Regions from separate parts of the Pseudoalteromonas sp. KG3 genome, predicted to be linked through region 1. Evidence: predicted binding sites of a transcription regulator. Region 1 holds the regulator's gene; each other region holds the start of a gene.

Region 1 (4,847 bases):
CTGCCGCTGTCCCGCAGGCAATGACATGTGGCGAAGTGGTATCAATGTAAAAAGCCACAACCAAAAATACACGCGATTCTGCGGTTACTTAAAAGATTGCAAAGTATGCCCACTGCAACAGCAATGCATGCGACAGCCACCGACAAAAACAGGGCGGCAAGTACAGTTTAAAAATGATGAATCGCGTGAACAGCTCAGCTATATCGACAAAATGAAGGCCAAAATAGACAGCCCAATGGGACGACGACAGTACAGTAAAAGACTCGGCTGTATAGAGCCAGTGTTCGGGAATATTACTGTCAATAAAGGCATGAATAAGTTGACCTTACGTGGACAAACGAAAGTGAATGCGCAATGGCAGTTGTATTGCCTTGTTCATAATCTAGAAAAGCTGAGAAACACGATGCATTAATTAGCGTAAGCCCTTATCACCTCAAATAATCCACTCAAACACCTGTGATACCTTCCAAAACGCCCATTAAAGCAACAGCAAATCCTCTTTTATATTTTACGTAAAATCGAAGTAACCGATTGAATCAAAATAGGAACTCGGCTATGGTTAATGCATCAATAAAAATAAATTAAAAACGAGTTATTCTACAGGCTCGTTAGCAGTCGAAATAATTATATAGTCAACTTAACAAATGGAGAGAAAATTGAGCAAAGCAATCAGAATAGCCGCTGTAACTTGTTTAGCGCACGGCAAGATCATTATAAATTGAACTTATAGAATATGTAGTGATCAGATCAAGGCATAATAATCACCTTGGTCACGTAAAATATGAGCGCTACTTTTCTGAAACACTTTAATTCAATTACCGATCCTCGCATTGAACGCTGTAAAAAGCATGAGCTTATCGATATTCTCCTTTTAGCCATTAGTGCAGTAATCTCCGGTGCACAAGGATGGGAGGATATTGAAGACTTTGGGCATCTAAAACTTGATTGGTTAAAAAGATATGGCGCTTTCAACGCGGGTATTCCAAGACACGACACCATAGCCCGTGTCATTTGTCGGTTAAAATCAGATGAAATAGAGCATGCATTTCAATCTTGGATATCTTCACTTATTGAAACCACGGGTGCTGATATTATTGCTATGGATGGAAAAACTGCACGTCGTTCATTTACAACCAAAGATAGAAAAAGTGCTTTACATACCGTCAGTGCATGGAGCTGCCAACACCAGTTAGTTTTAGGGCAAACAGCCGTTGATAGCAAAACAAATGAAATCACAGCCATACCTGAGTTACTCACCATGCTAGATATTGAAAATAGCATCATTACACTTGATGCTATGGGCTGCCAGCAAGAAATAGCGAAACAAATAATTAAACAAAAAGCTGATTATATCCTAGCGCTCAAAGGTAACCATTCAGGTATGCAGAGTGAATTAGAAGCTTGGTGGCACAAGAGTGAGCGCGAAGGATTGACCAATAGCAACTATGATAAACATACCGAAATAAGCTCAGGGCATGGGCGCATTGAAACAAGGGTTTGTCAGCAATTGCTTATTGATAAAAGCTGGTTAGATAAAATCTACCAATGGTCTGGCTTAAAGAGTGTTATTCAAGTAACCGCTGAGGTTCACGATAAATCATCAGGTACAGACACGATAGAAACGCGTTGGTATATTAGTTCGTTAGCGTTAGGTGCGGAGCAAGCACTTAATGCGGTACGAAGCCACTGGCAGGTTGAAAGTATGCATTGGATGTTGGATATGAACTTTAGGGAAGATGAATCAAGAATCCGTAAGAAGCAAGGACCCCTTGTTTTTAACGTAATGAGAAAAATAGCCATGGCGTTATTTAAACAAGATACAACTAAAACAGCCAGTATGGCGAGAAAAAAGAAAATGGCAGGGCTAGACGATGATTATCGCTCAACCCTGTTAGAATCTGGGATTAAAATGCGCTAGCCGTGTTGTTTAGCGTTCATCATAACTGGATGTGGTATGGCAAGAGGAGTACATGAGTTAAACTCGCAAGCAAAAAACACTCCAAGAACTAATAAAACACCAATGGAAATAGAAGTTTATACTCAAGATAATCCACCACCAAAACCTGTTATTTATATCGCAAATGTAGCAGCTCACGGCAATGGTTATGCAGACAACAATGTCTTGTTAACCACTCTCAAAGAAGAAACCGCAAAAGTGGGTGCTGAATTGGTATTTATCACCAATAAGGAAATATCAAGAGACGAAATTGTTGGCACATATGGTGGCGGTTTTATGATGTCGAACCAGATTAAGCGCCCTCACTTATATGGAGTTGCTGGGGTGTATTCAAAAGTTAGAATCGGGATTACGGCTGGTGATGATGGAATTATCAAATACATAGATGCTGAATCCCCAGCCGACAAAGCAGGATTAAGAGAAGGTATGAGATTGCTGTCGATCAATGGAAAATATTTTAATAGTACAAATTTATTTCAGAAAGAAGTCTCCAACAAACTACCTGGTGATGTTGTGGTAATTGAGTACCTTGATCATGACAACAACAAGACGAAGATTAATGTCGAGTTAGAACCTAGCACTTGAAAATGCTAACAAACAAAGGCAGCTGACGCTTAACAGCGCGCAGCTGCTTTGGACGTTGAGGTTGTAGAATTACTCTTTTTAGGAACTGGTTCTACACATTTCACTTGATTGTTTTTTAACCTTGAACCCACAGGGTTACTGTGATCTAATAGATATTATTCACCCACGGTAAATTGTTATGGCCAACTATAAGCCTGACTTATCCTGCCAAAATAAATTCATTCCAATCAATTTTGCTGAGCAAATATTGCCAGGTACATTTGAGTATGAGCTTTGTTATATTGTCGAAAATAAACTCGATTTGTCGGGCTTTGACGCGTGGTATAACAATGATAAAACGGGCGCGGCGGCGTATCCACCTTCAGTGATGCTAAAGATTATTTTGCTCGGCTATGCACATGGTTTTGTAAAAACTTGACTACAAAAAACGAATTTATGTAATCAACACTAATAGTTAACAGCCGACATTTAATTTTGTAAGTGTTAGCCACAGAGTGATTACAAGAAAAAATGGACTTAATAATTCTGGTTCACTTTTCAGTATTTATATTTGCGATTTTCAGATAACTGTATATACTCACAGTTAAATGTACTGTATGGAAAACCAGTTGTATGCGCCCATTAACGAATCGCCAAGCTCAAATTCTCGAACTTATAAAAGTTTTTATTAAAGATACCGGTATGCCGCCAACCCGTGCTGAGATTGCGCAAACGTTAGGTTTTAAAAGTGCTAATGCAGCGGAAGAACATTTAAAAGCATTAGCTAAAAAAGGCGTAATTAAAATGAAGCCTGGCGCTAGCCGTGGTATCCAATTGGTTGAAGAAGAAGAGCCTGAGCAACTTGGTTTACCGCTAATTGGTCGGGTTGCTGCTGGAGAGCCAATTTTGGCAGAGCAGCATGTTGAGAGCCATTGCCAAGTTGACCCCTTATTATTTAAACCCGCAGCCGACTTTTTATTACGAGTGCAAGGCATGAGTATGAAAGATATTGGCATTATGGATGGTGATTTACTGGCAGTACACAGCACGCAAGTTGCTGAAAATGGCCAAGTGGTTGTTGCCCGTGTTGATGATGATGTAACAGTAAAGCGCCTTGAAAAAGCAGGTAAAAAAGTTTTTTTACATGCTGAAAATGATGAATTTGCACCTATTGAAGTCGATCTTGAGCATGAGTCTTTCAATATTGAAGGGTTGGCGGTTGGGGTGATCCGCAACGCAGACTGGATGTAAACCTATTTTGCACCAAACTGGTGAAGTTTGGTGCTTTGATTTTTTTTACCCCTTTAATGGCTAAATTTCATACTTAGCTATGCCTCTCAAGCCCTCGTAAACTCTACTTTTACGTTACTTTTGCCCTACTGTAGCTATCCTTGATAACAAAATAACGCGCTGATTTTTAGTTATTATTTATGCACCAAAAGAGAAATAAATTACTCCTAAAACTTGCTAATTGTTCGTTTTTTAACTAATTGGTTAATACACTGTGTTAACAACTGTCTTTAAAAGTTGCGATTTTTTGCGCAAAAACACTTTTCTGAGACTGAGTTAATGACCAGTTACAATAAAAAATAACGAATTGGCGTGAAAAAAGCAGTGCCGCCTTTTCGCTTTGCATCTTGCAATAGCATCAAAAGGAGCCGTCACATGGGTAAACTGAGCACTACCTTGTGGCTTATATTACTTATGCTTCCGCAGCATTTGTTGGCTAATAGCCGATTTAATATGCGCGAAGGCGTAACAGATATAAGTAATAATGTTTATCAATTACACATGACTATATTCATTATTTGTTGTGTGATCGGGGTGATTGTATTTGCCGCTATGTTTTGGGCGTTACTTCGTCACCGCAAATCAAAAGGGGCTATTCCAGCTCAATTCCACGAAAGCACTAAAGTTGAAATACTTTGGACTGCTATTCCATTTGTTATTCTCATCGCAATGGCTGTGCCTGCGACTAAAACGTTGATTGCGATGGAAGATGCAAGTAAGGCTGATCTGACTATTAAAATTACCGGGTCACAATGGAAATGGCACTATGAGTATATGGGCGAAGATGTTGCTTTTTACTCTATTTTATCGACTCCGCAAGAACAAATAACTAATCAAGCGGATAAAACAAGTACTTACCTACTTGAAGTAGACAAACCTTTAGTCTTACCGATCAATAAAAAAGTACGCTTTTTAATGACCTCAGATGATGTGATCCACTCTTGGTGGGTACCTGATTTTGCAGTTAAAAAAGATGCCAATCCAGGCTTCATCAATGAAACATGGACGAAAATAAATGAAGAAGGCATTTATCGTG
Region 2 (4,847 bases), 420 kb from region 1:
TGATAGCAAACAACCGCACAATGAGCTCAGTGACTACCTAAACGTGACTGACTTTCGGACTCTGCTCCCTTAGTTTTTCGGGTAACGAGCCTCTAAGCCTTGGTAAACAAGCTTTGCGAAATCAGCATGCTCAGTATCAAGGCTTTTAACCACCTCAACTAAATGCTCGTTGTCTTCTTGACCATTCCAAACTTTGATGTAGCTACCGTCTTTATAACCATGATCTTGGCGGAAAAAGTTAAGCGTATTTTTACCAACATAACCACGATATAAGTCATCGATATCCATACCAATTTGCGCCATACAGCCAGCAAAAGCTGCTGCATTAAAGGTTTTATCTGCAACAGCTGATGCAGCTAGCGTTTCTAACGTTTGCTTGAAATCATCGGCTTGTTGCGGTGCACTTAACTGTGCTTCAAGCTGTTTAGCAAGCTCTAAGTAGCTTGTTTCACCATCAATACGTAGCGATAAACCAAAATGAAAAATATCAACGAGCTCTAAAATAACTTGTTCAGTATCTGGTGTTTGTTTTTTCCACCATTTCCAACCGTAATGATCAAGCATTTCTGCACATTCAACCCAAATAGCACGATACCATTCAAAGCCTTGGCTAAACCATTGCTCATGAACTTTGGTGTTCATCGCATTTTGCATTTCTAGCATCACCACTAGTTTATTTAAATTGGCAGACATATCTCTTCCAGTTACTATTTTAATTGCGGTAATAATACAGGGTAAGATGAAAGAAAAACACCTCCAAGTCGTTCTACTACTCTATGATTACAATAATTAACTAAAGATGAGTAAACACTATCATGTTAAAATCAATTCTATTAAGTTGTATATTTTTACTCACGTTTCATGTAAGTGCTAATACTTCATTGAATATCGCGCCTGCTGCTGAAAAAGCCAGTCCGTTAATGCCAGGTTTAACGATTCCAGCTTTAACACTCAAAGATCAAAATGGTAAGAATGTTGTTTTAGCGGAACGGTTTGCTGAAAAAACCACAGTGCTTATCGTATACCGTGGCGGTTGGTGCCCATATTGCTCGAAGCAATTAGCGAATGTGCAAAAAATTGAAGCTGAGCTAGCTGATTTAGGCGCGCAAATTATTGCAGTATCACCCGATAGTCCAGAAAAATTAGCTGAAACTAAAATTGATTCGCCTAATTATCAACTTTTATCAGACGATAGTTTAGTGTTAAGTCAGGCGCTAGGTTTAGCTTTTTATCTGGACGATAAAACAGCGACTATTTATCGCAATAAGCTCGGTGTGAATTTTGTGTCTCTTGATGGTAAGGCAAAAGTAGCCTTACCTGTGCCAGCCGTTTTTGTCATTGATCAAAAAGGCTTAGTGCATTTTCAATACGCGAACCCAAATTACAAAGTTCGCCTCACCGAAAACTTACTATTAGCGGCAGTAAAACCAGTTGCGGAGCAATAATATAACACTAGTAGAGAGCTGCGGCTCTCTACTTACCTTCCGGTGATAAATTCTTGCCATGAATTAATCAGATCAACAAAATCTTCAAAACCACAGCCGCTACTCAAACCGTTTTCTTCAAGCATCAATTCATCATCTTGATAAGCAAATAAATCTTCAGAATCTTGATGTAAGGCATGTGCTTCAAAGATGGCTTCATCTTTATTTAAAATCAAATCAATTTCTTGGCCTTGCAGTGTCAGCGCTTCAAAACTACTCGCAACTGAGGCGATTAAAGCCTGCACCATATTGATTTTATCTTTACCGATTTCTTCATTTAGCCAACGGCCAATAACAGCATGCTCACTGCTAATTTTAATACGTAAGCCACTTATTGGATCGCGTATAAATTGGTATTCCATAACTTTACCTAAATACAACTAATACCCAGAATTATACCCTAGGCGGTTGTGGATCACTAAAGCCAGATACAAAAATAGCGCTAAAAAGCGCTATTCTTTTCAAGTGATACAGCTACCGGTAACTTTTGAAACGAGCCGCATCGATGATTGCCCAAATATAGACAATAGGGAGTAAAACAAAACCTACCACTACGTAGATAAGTGCTCCACTAATAACCCAAGCTAAGAAAAAGAAAATAGCGGCCATTATACGCCCTTGAACTAACTGCCCAAGACCTGGAAAAAATATATTACAAATCGCCGCAATTACATTACCGCCTGAACCTTGCTCTGCCATGTTAACCTCAATTATTAATTTAATTTTCTTTTTAGATACTTACACACATCATGCCAATTATTTAAGTAATTAAAAATCAGTAGGTTACAATAAAAATATTTTTAATAGTTTTTACTAAATCGTGATTTTTACTAAATATCAGTCAAATTGGCTACAGCTAATAGCGCTCATTACAACAGCTTAGCTAAAAAACTCATTAAATAGAATAAAGAACATTTTAAAATTAACTGTTTATAAAAACAGTATTTTATTTAGCCTAACAAAAACACCTGTTATACTGCCCTTAATATTGATTGAAAAGGCGTGATGATGGACGTTTCTGAATTACTCGATGGCTTAAATGACAAACAACGGGATGCCGTAGCTGCTCCACTGCAAAATATGCTGGTGCTGGCTGGCGCAGGCTCAGGTAAAACTCGAGTACTTGTTCATCGCATCGCATGGCTTATGCAGGTAGAGCAAGCCTCTGCTTACAGTATTTTTGCAGTAACCTTTACCAATAAAGCCGCTAAAGAAATGCGCACCCGAGTTGAAGAAGCTCTTAAAGCGCCTGTCGGTGGTATGTGGATCGGTACCTTCCATGGTTTATCACACCGTATTTTACGCGCCCATCACCGTGAAGCTAATTTACCTGAAGCATTTCAGATTTTAGATTCAGACGATCAGCTACGCATGATCAAACGCTTATTAAAAGCCATGAATATTGATGACAAAAAATGGCCCGCAAAGCAGTTTGGTTGGTATATCAGCGCCAAGAAAGATGAAGGCCTGCGACCAAAAGATATTCAAGCTTATGATATCAATGAGCAAATGATGCTTAAGGTCTATACCGCTTATCAAGAAGCCTGTGACCGTGCTGGATTAGTTGATTTTGCCGAAATATTACTGCGTAGTTTTGAGGTTCTGAAAAACAATCCAACTTTACTACGTCACTACCAGCAACGTTTTGCCCATATGCTAGTAGACGAATTTCAAGATACCAACACCATTCAATATGCATGGCTTAAATTACTCGCTGGCGATACCAACAGCATTATGATTGTTGGTGATGATGACCAGAGTATTTACGGATGGCGCGGTGCAAAAATTGAAAACATTAAGCGCTTTTTAACCGACTTTGAAGCCGAAACAATTCGCCTCGAGCAAAACTATCGTTCTACCGCCACTATTCTAAAAGCGTCTAATGCGCTTATTCAAAATAACTCAGACCGGATGGGTAAAAGCCTCTGGACCGATGGCAATGATGGCGAGCCTATTTCTGTTTATGCCGCTTTTAACGAATTAGACGAAGCGCGCTTTGTCAGCAGCAAATTACGCAGCTGGCTCAATGCAGGTAATGCATTACAAGACGCAGCGATTTTATACCGTAGTAACGCGCAATCGCGGGTACTTGAAGAAGCCATGCTACAAGAAGGCTTAAAATACCGCATTTACGGCGGTATGCGCTTTTTCGAACGCCAAGAGATTAAAGACGCACTGGCGTATTTACGCCTTGTTGGCAATCGCCAAGACGATGCCGCTTTTGAGCGTGTTATTAACACCCCAGCCCGCGGTATTGGCGACAAAACCCTAAGCCATATTCGTGATTGTGCACGCAGTGAATCACTGCCGCTTTGGTACGCTGCAAAAGCCATTGTTGAGCAACAGCACCTATCAGGGCGTGCGGCTAGTGTTGTAACTAAGTTTGTTGAGCTGGTTGAGCACATTGAAGACAAAATTGGCGATCTCACGCTAGAAGAGCAAGCCAAATACGCGATTCAAACATCGGGCCTTATGGCAATGTATCAAGCTGAAAAAGGCGAAAAAGGCCGTGCTCGGGTAGAAAACTTAGAAGAGCTGATCAGCGCCTGTGGCCAATACGAACTCCCGGAAGATGAAGAGTTTAGCTCACCACTGCAAGGATTCTTGGCTTATACCTCCCTGGAGTCGGGTGATGGCCAAGCTGAAGAGCATGAAGATGCCGTGCAAATGATGACACTGCACTCAGCGAAAGGCCTAGAGTTCCCGCTGGTATTTATGGTTGGTGTTGAAGAAGGCATGTTCCCATCACAGCAAAGCAACGAAGAATCAGGCCGTTTAGAGGAAGAGCGACGTCTTTGCTATGTAGGTATGACTCGCGCAATGGAAAAACTCTACATCAGTCACGCTGAAAGCCGTCGTCTTTATGGTCAAGAAAAATACCACAGCCCATCACGCTTTTTACGAGAAATGCCTGAAGATTGCATTGAAGAAATTCGTATAAAAACCCAAGTATCGCGCCCGCCTGCAGCTGGCCGATTTAGCTCATCGGTGAGTCATGCAGCATTTGAAGAAAGTGGCTTTAACTTAGGGCAGCATGTATTACATGCTAAATTTGGTATGGGAACAGTTATTAATTACGAAGGCAGTGGCGCTCAATCTCGCGTACAAGTGAATTTTGATGACTCTGGTAGTAAGTGGTTAGTAACTGTTTATGCACGACTGCAAGCTATTTAGTCCGCAATTAGCATCTTTCCTCACGCAACTTGCCTATGCAAGACATAGGCAACTGCTATTAGTTACTGGCGAGCAAAATTGGTGTTACCAGCAAGCCAATCAGTTACTCCAACAACTGGCTCCCGTCCAATATAAGGTATTATCAGCCAGCCGTGAGCTCAAAAATAGTAGCTGGACTGAACATACTCA
Region 3 (4,847 bases), 1.1 Mb from region 1:
TAACAAAAAACCCGCCAGTTGGCGGGTTTCTTATTTAAAAACTAGGGCCTAAATTATAGGTCGCCTTCGTTTTCAGAAAGGAACTTAGCAACGCCTGCAGGGCTTGCATCCATACCTTTTTTACCTTCAGTCCAACCAGCAGGACATACTTCACCGTGCTCGCTGTGGAACGCTAGCGCGTCAACCATACGTAGCATTTCATCGATGTTACGACCAAGTGGTAAGTCATTTACTACTTGGTGACGTACATTACCTTCTTCATCAATTAAGAATGAACCACGAAATGCAACGCCCGCTTCTGGATGCTCAACGTCATACGCTTTACAGATTTCGTGTTTAACATCTGCAACTAGTGCATATTTAACTGCGCCAATACCACCGTCAGCAACAGCAGTGTTACGCCATGCGTTGTGTGAGAATTGTGAATCAATTGAAACACCAATTACTTCAACGCCACGCTTTTGGAATTCTTCATAACGCTTGTCAAAAGCAATTAGTTCAGAAGGACATACGAAAGTGAAATCTAGTGGGTAAAAGAAGATTACTGCTTTTTTACCTTTGATTTTTTCGTGAAGATTGTAGCTATCTACGATCTCGCCGTTACCTAATACTGCTGCAGCGGTAAAGTCTGGTGCCTGGCGGCCTACTAATACACCCATTTTATTCTCCAAATATTTGAGTTTGCTTTTTATTGCTTACGCAATGCTTGCCTTTAATATGGGATCTAAAAACAAAATACCAAGGGCTGGCATGCATAATTGTCAAAATATTTTAGAGAGTAATGACTTAAAAGAACAATCGTATTTTCCGATGTCTACCATCGAAAATACAGAACACTACGTAAAAGGAATAAAAAAGCCTGCATGAGCAGGCTATTAACGAGTGATAATGACTAATCCATAATATTTTCAGGCATATCACCACGGATCTTTTGCCAAATTTCACCGGTTTGATGACCATATTTACGCATCATTGAAATAGCGCCATCATGTTCACGCTTTTCAGCAAGTATAGTTAAGTCTTTATAAAACTGACGTGCTAGTTGACGAGTGCCCGGATCGGAGAAGTAATGGCAACCAATTTTCGAATAGAAGCCTTTAAAGCCATTCAGAATAAGCACATAAATTCGGTTATTGCCTGCCACAGCTAACTCATGGTGTACTTTATAATCATAATCAGCAAAAGCCTGTGCGCTGTCTTCTAACTCGTCACTTTGCGATAAGATTTCAATCACACGATCTGGTGCTAACTTAATTGCCGCACGGGTATAAATGGCACTGATATTAGTTCGTGCAGATAGAAGTTGGTCGGTAAGCTCTGGCATTTTGTCTTCATCAAGACGGGCTAATGTTTCGAGAATATTTAAGCCTGATGTTTCCCAAAAATTATTAACTCGGGTTGGCTTACCATGTTGAATAGTCAGCCAGCCATCACGCGCTAGACGTTGTAATACTTCACGTAGTGTAGTGCGTGTAACACCTATTAATTCTGATAACTCGCGCTCAGCAGGGAGTATAGAACCAGGAGGGAAATCGCCGTTCCAAATTGATTCAACAATATACTCTTCTGCAAATCCAGCTGGACTTTTCGCTTTAAAAATTCTCATTCAATTCCCACTCGAGTTATCACATTACTTCATTTAAAAACCATTAACCGACTGATTGTACCAGATGAAGCAAAACTAACAAGTAAAGTCACTTCATTAAATCATTTAAGCAGGCTGTTAAATATCTGCCAGCAGCTTTTATCGTCACAAAGCATATTTACCCTTGCGCCTAGTTTAATGACTAAGTCATAATCTCATTGAGATATTAATATTTGGAAATACTATGAATTGGTTAGCAAATTTAGCGCAGCAACGCACACCTTGGGTTTTATTAGCATTAACTGCATTTACATTTGAAGTGGTTGCTTTATTTTTCCAATATCAAATGGGCTTAGAGCCATGCATTATGTGTATCTATCAACGAACTGCGATGCTAGGTTTGCTGCTCGCAGGCATTATTGGCGCAATAAATCCCACTAATAGGGTGATCCGCGTTACTGCTTTATTGAGCTGGGCTGTTGCTAGTATTTGGGGTTATTTGATTGCTCGCGAACATATCGAGATGCAAACCACAACTGATCCTTTTGCTTTTAGCTGTGAGTTTGAACCAAACTTTCCCGTGCCGTTACATGAATGGATACCGCAATTTTTCGCCGCCACCGGTGATTGTGGCAATATTGATTGGCAGTTTGCAGGATTAAGTATGCCCGCTTGGATGGAAGTAATTTTTGCCGCATTCACACTGGTACTAATAAGCGTTGTCGCAAGCCGTTTAATCATTAAAAAGTCACTGTGATGATGACATTTTTTTCAAGCCAAGTAACGTCATTAAAACCATTTAAAATACGCCAACGTCAGCAAATTATTGCCTTAGCTTTAAGTCGCTTAACACCAATGCAAAAAATCAGTTTGCGTATTTTAAAGTTACTTTTATTGACCCCTGTATTTTTATCACTAGCATATATTGAAGGTTGGTTACTGTTACCTGCATTACTGATCACCGGTATGGCGTACCCCTTACTGACGACGCCAGTAGAGATCATGTTTGCTAAAGGTTATTTGCAGCAAGCAATTGCAGAGTTTACACAGGGCGAATAATTCGCCCTGTTACTTATTAAAATATAACTTATTTAAATTTAACTTTTCCCTCTAGTTTTGCGACGAGCTTATCGCCAATGCCTTTCACCTGCGCCAGATCAGCAACGGATTTAAATTTACCTTGCGTAGTACGATAATCAACGATCGCTTGTGCTTTTGATTTACCAATGCCAGGTAACTGGCTCAGCTGCTCAACGGTTGCTTGATTAACATTGACTAGCTGAGGTTTTCCGGCACTTTCAGTCGCCTCTACTTTATTTACAGCTGCATTGCTGGGCAATGAAATAGCAAGACCAAATAGTAATACTATTAAAGTTAAAAACTTCATGTTTCTCCTCCATGATATCCATACGTGGACTCAGTTAATAGTTGAATTAAATGTCCTCACTTTTGGACTACATCCAAATAAAGCCATACTGAAAAAGTGTGACAATTTAAATAAAGTAAAGTTGTCCCCATTTGTCAATATACCTATAGTGAAAAAATAAAAATGTTCACTTGCAAAAAGGCCAACAAACTATTACTGTACATAAAAACAGTAATCAATCAAGGTGAACGTATTATTCACCAAGCAAATTGGCAGGAGAAATCATGGCTGTTGTTGTTAAATATGTTGTAGAAAGAAACGGAGTCGAGCGTATGACGTTTACTACTAAAAAAGAAGCAGATGCGTATGACAAAATGCTTGATATAGCAGAGTCACTCGAGATAATGCTAGAGAAAGTGGATGTCCCTTTAAGTGAACAACAAATTGAATCGCTTGCGCTTGAGATTGCTAAAAGTAAAGACGACTTTATCAATGTACTTAAAGGCGCTAAAGATGTTGCTCCTGCTAAAGCTGCACCAGCTAAAACGAAGAAAACAGCAGAAAACGTTGCAGATATAAAAGCAAGCACTGACAAAGCCGCGAGCTAATACCAACAAGTTAACAAATAAAAAGGAGCTTATTAAAGCTCCTTTTTTGTTGGTCTATTAGCTCAACGAGCCCTCAACTTCATCAAATAACTGCGTGATCTCTTTACTCGGAGGTGGTGTTGATAAACTCACCACTACAATTGCGATACTTGATAAAATAAAGCCCGGTATAATTTCATAAATAAGACTGCTAAGAGTCTCACCATTAATGGTTATTGGCGCATATATCCACACCAACACAGTACCAGCACCGACAACCATACCGCTGATCGCACCTTGTAGATTCATGCGCTTCCAATATAAGCTTAATAATACTAATGGCCCAAATGCAGCACCAAAACCAGCCCATGCATTACTAACCAAATCTAAAATCGAACTATCGCGATCATACGCTAAGTAAATAGCAAATAATGCCACTAGCAATACACTAATTCGACCGACTAAAACCAATTCTGTTTGTGAGGCACTGCGATTTAAATAGATTTTGTAAAAGTCTTCAGTTAGTGAGCTTGAGCAAACTAATAGCTGCGACGAAATAGTACTCATAATCGCAGCTAAAATAGCGGCAAGTAAAAAGCCTGCAATTAACGGATGGAATACTAATTCAGATAACACTAAAAAGATTGTTTCTTTATCATCAATCAGCATTTGGTTTTCAATCATGTATGCGGCACCAAATAATCCAGTTAGCACTGCACCAATTGCCGAAAGTGTCATCCACGACATACCAATACGACGCATAGTTGGCATATCTTTAACAGATCGAACTGACATAAAACGAACGATAATATGCGGTTGTCCGAAATAACCTAAGCCCCATGCCATCGCAGAAATAATCGCGATGGTAGAGCCGCCGGCAAACCAATCAAGCATATTAAGTGCGTGGATCTCACTCTCTTTGGGCGAACTCAATAAGAGATCATAACGTGCGTTAGCCAATGTATCCATAACAGGTTGATCTAACATCGTATATGTTACAATAGGGACCGCTAGCAAGGAGATAAACATAATGCAGCCTTGCACAAAGTCCGTCAAACTAACCGCTAAAAAGCCACCAAACAAAGTATAAAGTACAACAACTCCCGTCGTAACGTATAACCCTGTTTCATAACTCATTTGGAACGAGTTTTCGAATAATTTCCCACCGGCAACAACCCCCGATGAGGTATAAAGTGTAAAGAACACAATAATTACAATTGCCGAGATCACCCGTAATATATTTTTATTATCAGCAAAACGGTTAGCAAAATAATCAGGGATGGTAATTGAATCGTTTGCTTTTTCAGTG

Evidence for each region. The regulator LexA, encoded in region 1, represses DNA repair genes until DNA is damaged. The targets are predictions, from matches to a motif close to TACTGTATNNNNATACAGTA.
Region 2: the regulator LexA is predicted to act here: its motif matches at 2,409-2,428, upstream of uvrD (DNA helicase II).
Region 3: the regulator LexA is predicted to act here: its motif matches at 3,166-3,185, upstream of NDQ71_RS06065 (YebG family protein).

Annotation. Positions count from the first base shown of each region.
Region 1 covers NZ_CP098523.1:2,363,658-2,368,504, reverse strand. Annotated here, with positions in the region: gene NDQ71_RS11210 (transposase) at 1-412, shown strand, start outside; gene NDQ71_RS11205 (ISAs1 family transposase) at 782-1,918, shown strand; gene NDQ71_RS11200 (PDZ domain-containing protein) at 1,955-2,542, shown strand; gene NDQ71_RS11195 (transposase) at 2,721-2,960, shown strand; gene lexA (transcriptional repressor LexA) at 3,155-3,772, shown strand; gene coxB (cytochrome c oxidase subunit II) at 4,187-4,847, shown strand, end outside.
Region 2 covers NZ_CP098523.1:2,783,024-2,787,870, reverse strand. Annotated here, with positions in the region: gene yrfG (GMP/IMP nucleotidase) at 1-73, shown strand, start outside; gene NDQ71_RS13225 (dUTP diphosphatase) at 70-693, opposite strand; gene NDQ71_RS13220 (peroxiredoxin-like family protein) at 816-1,445, shown strand; gene NDQ71_RS13215 (YacL family protein) at 1,478-1,846, opposite strand; gene NDQ71_RS13210 (hypothetical protein) at 1,959-2,183, opposite strand; gene uvrD (DNA helicase II) at 2,493-4,658, shown strand; gene NDQ71_RS13200 (GNAT family N-acetyltransferase) at 4,636-4,847, shown strand, end outside.
Region 3 covers NZ_CP098523.1:1,261,875-1,266,721, forward strand. Annotated here, with positions in the region: gene NDQ71_RS06040 (peroxiredoxin C) at 54-659, opposite strand; gene fadR (fatty acid metabolism transcriptional regulator FadR) at 893-1,606, opposite strand; gene dsbB (disulfide bond formation protein DsbB) at 1,830-2,342, shown strand; gene NDQ71_RS06055 (DUF6170 family protein) at 2,342-2,644, shown strand; gene NDQ71_RS06060 (ComEA family DNA-binding protein) at 2,673-2,972, opposite strand; gene NDQ71_RS06065 (YebG family protein) at 3,236-3,559, shown strand; gene putP (sodium/proline symporter PutP) at 3,617-4,847, opposite strand, start outside.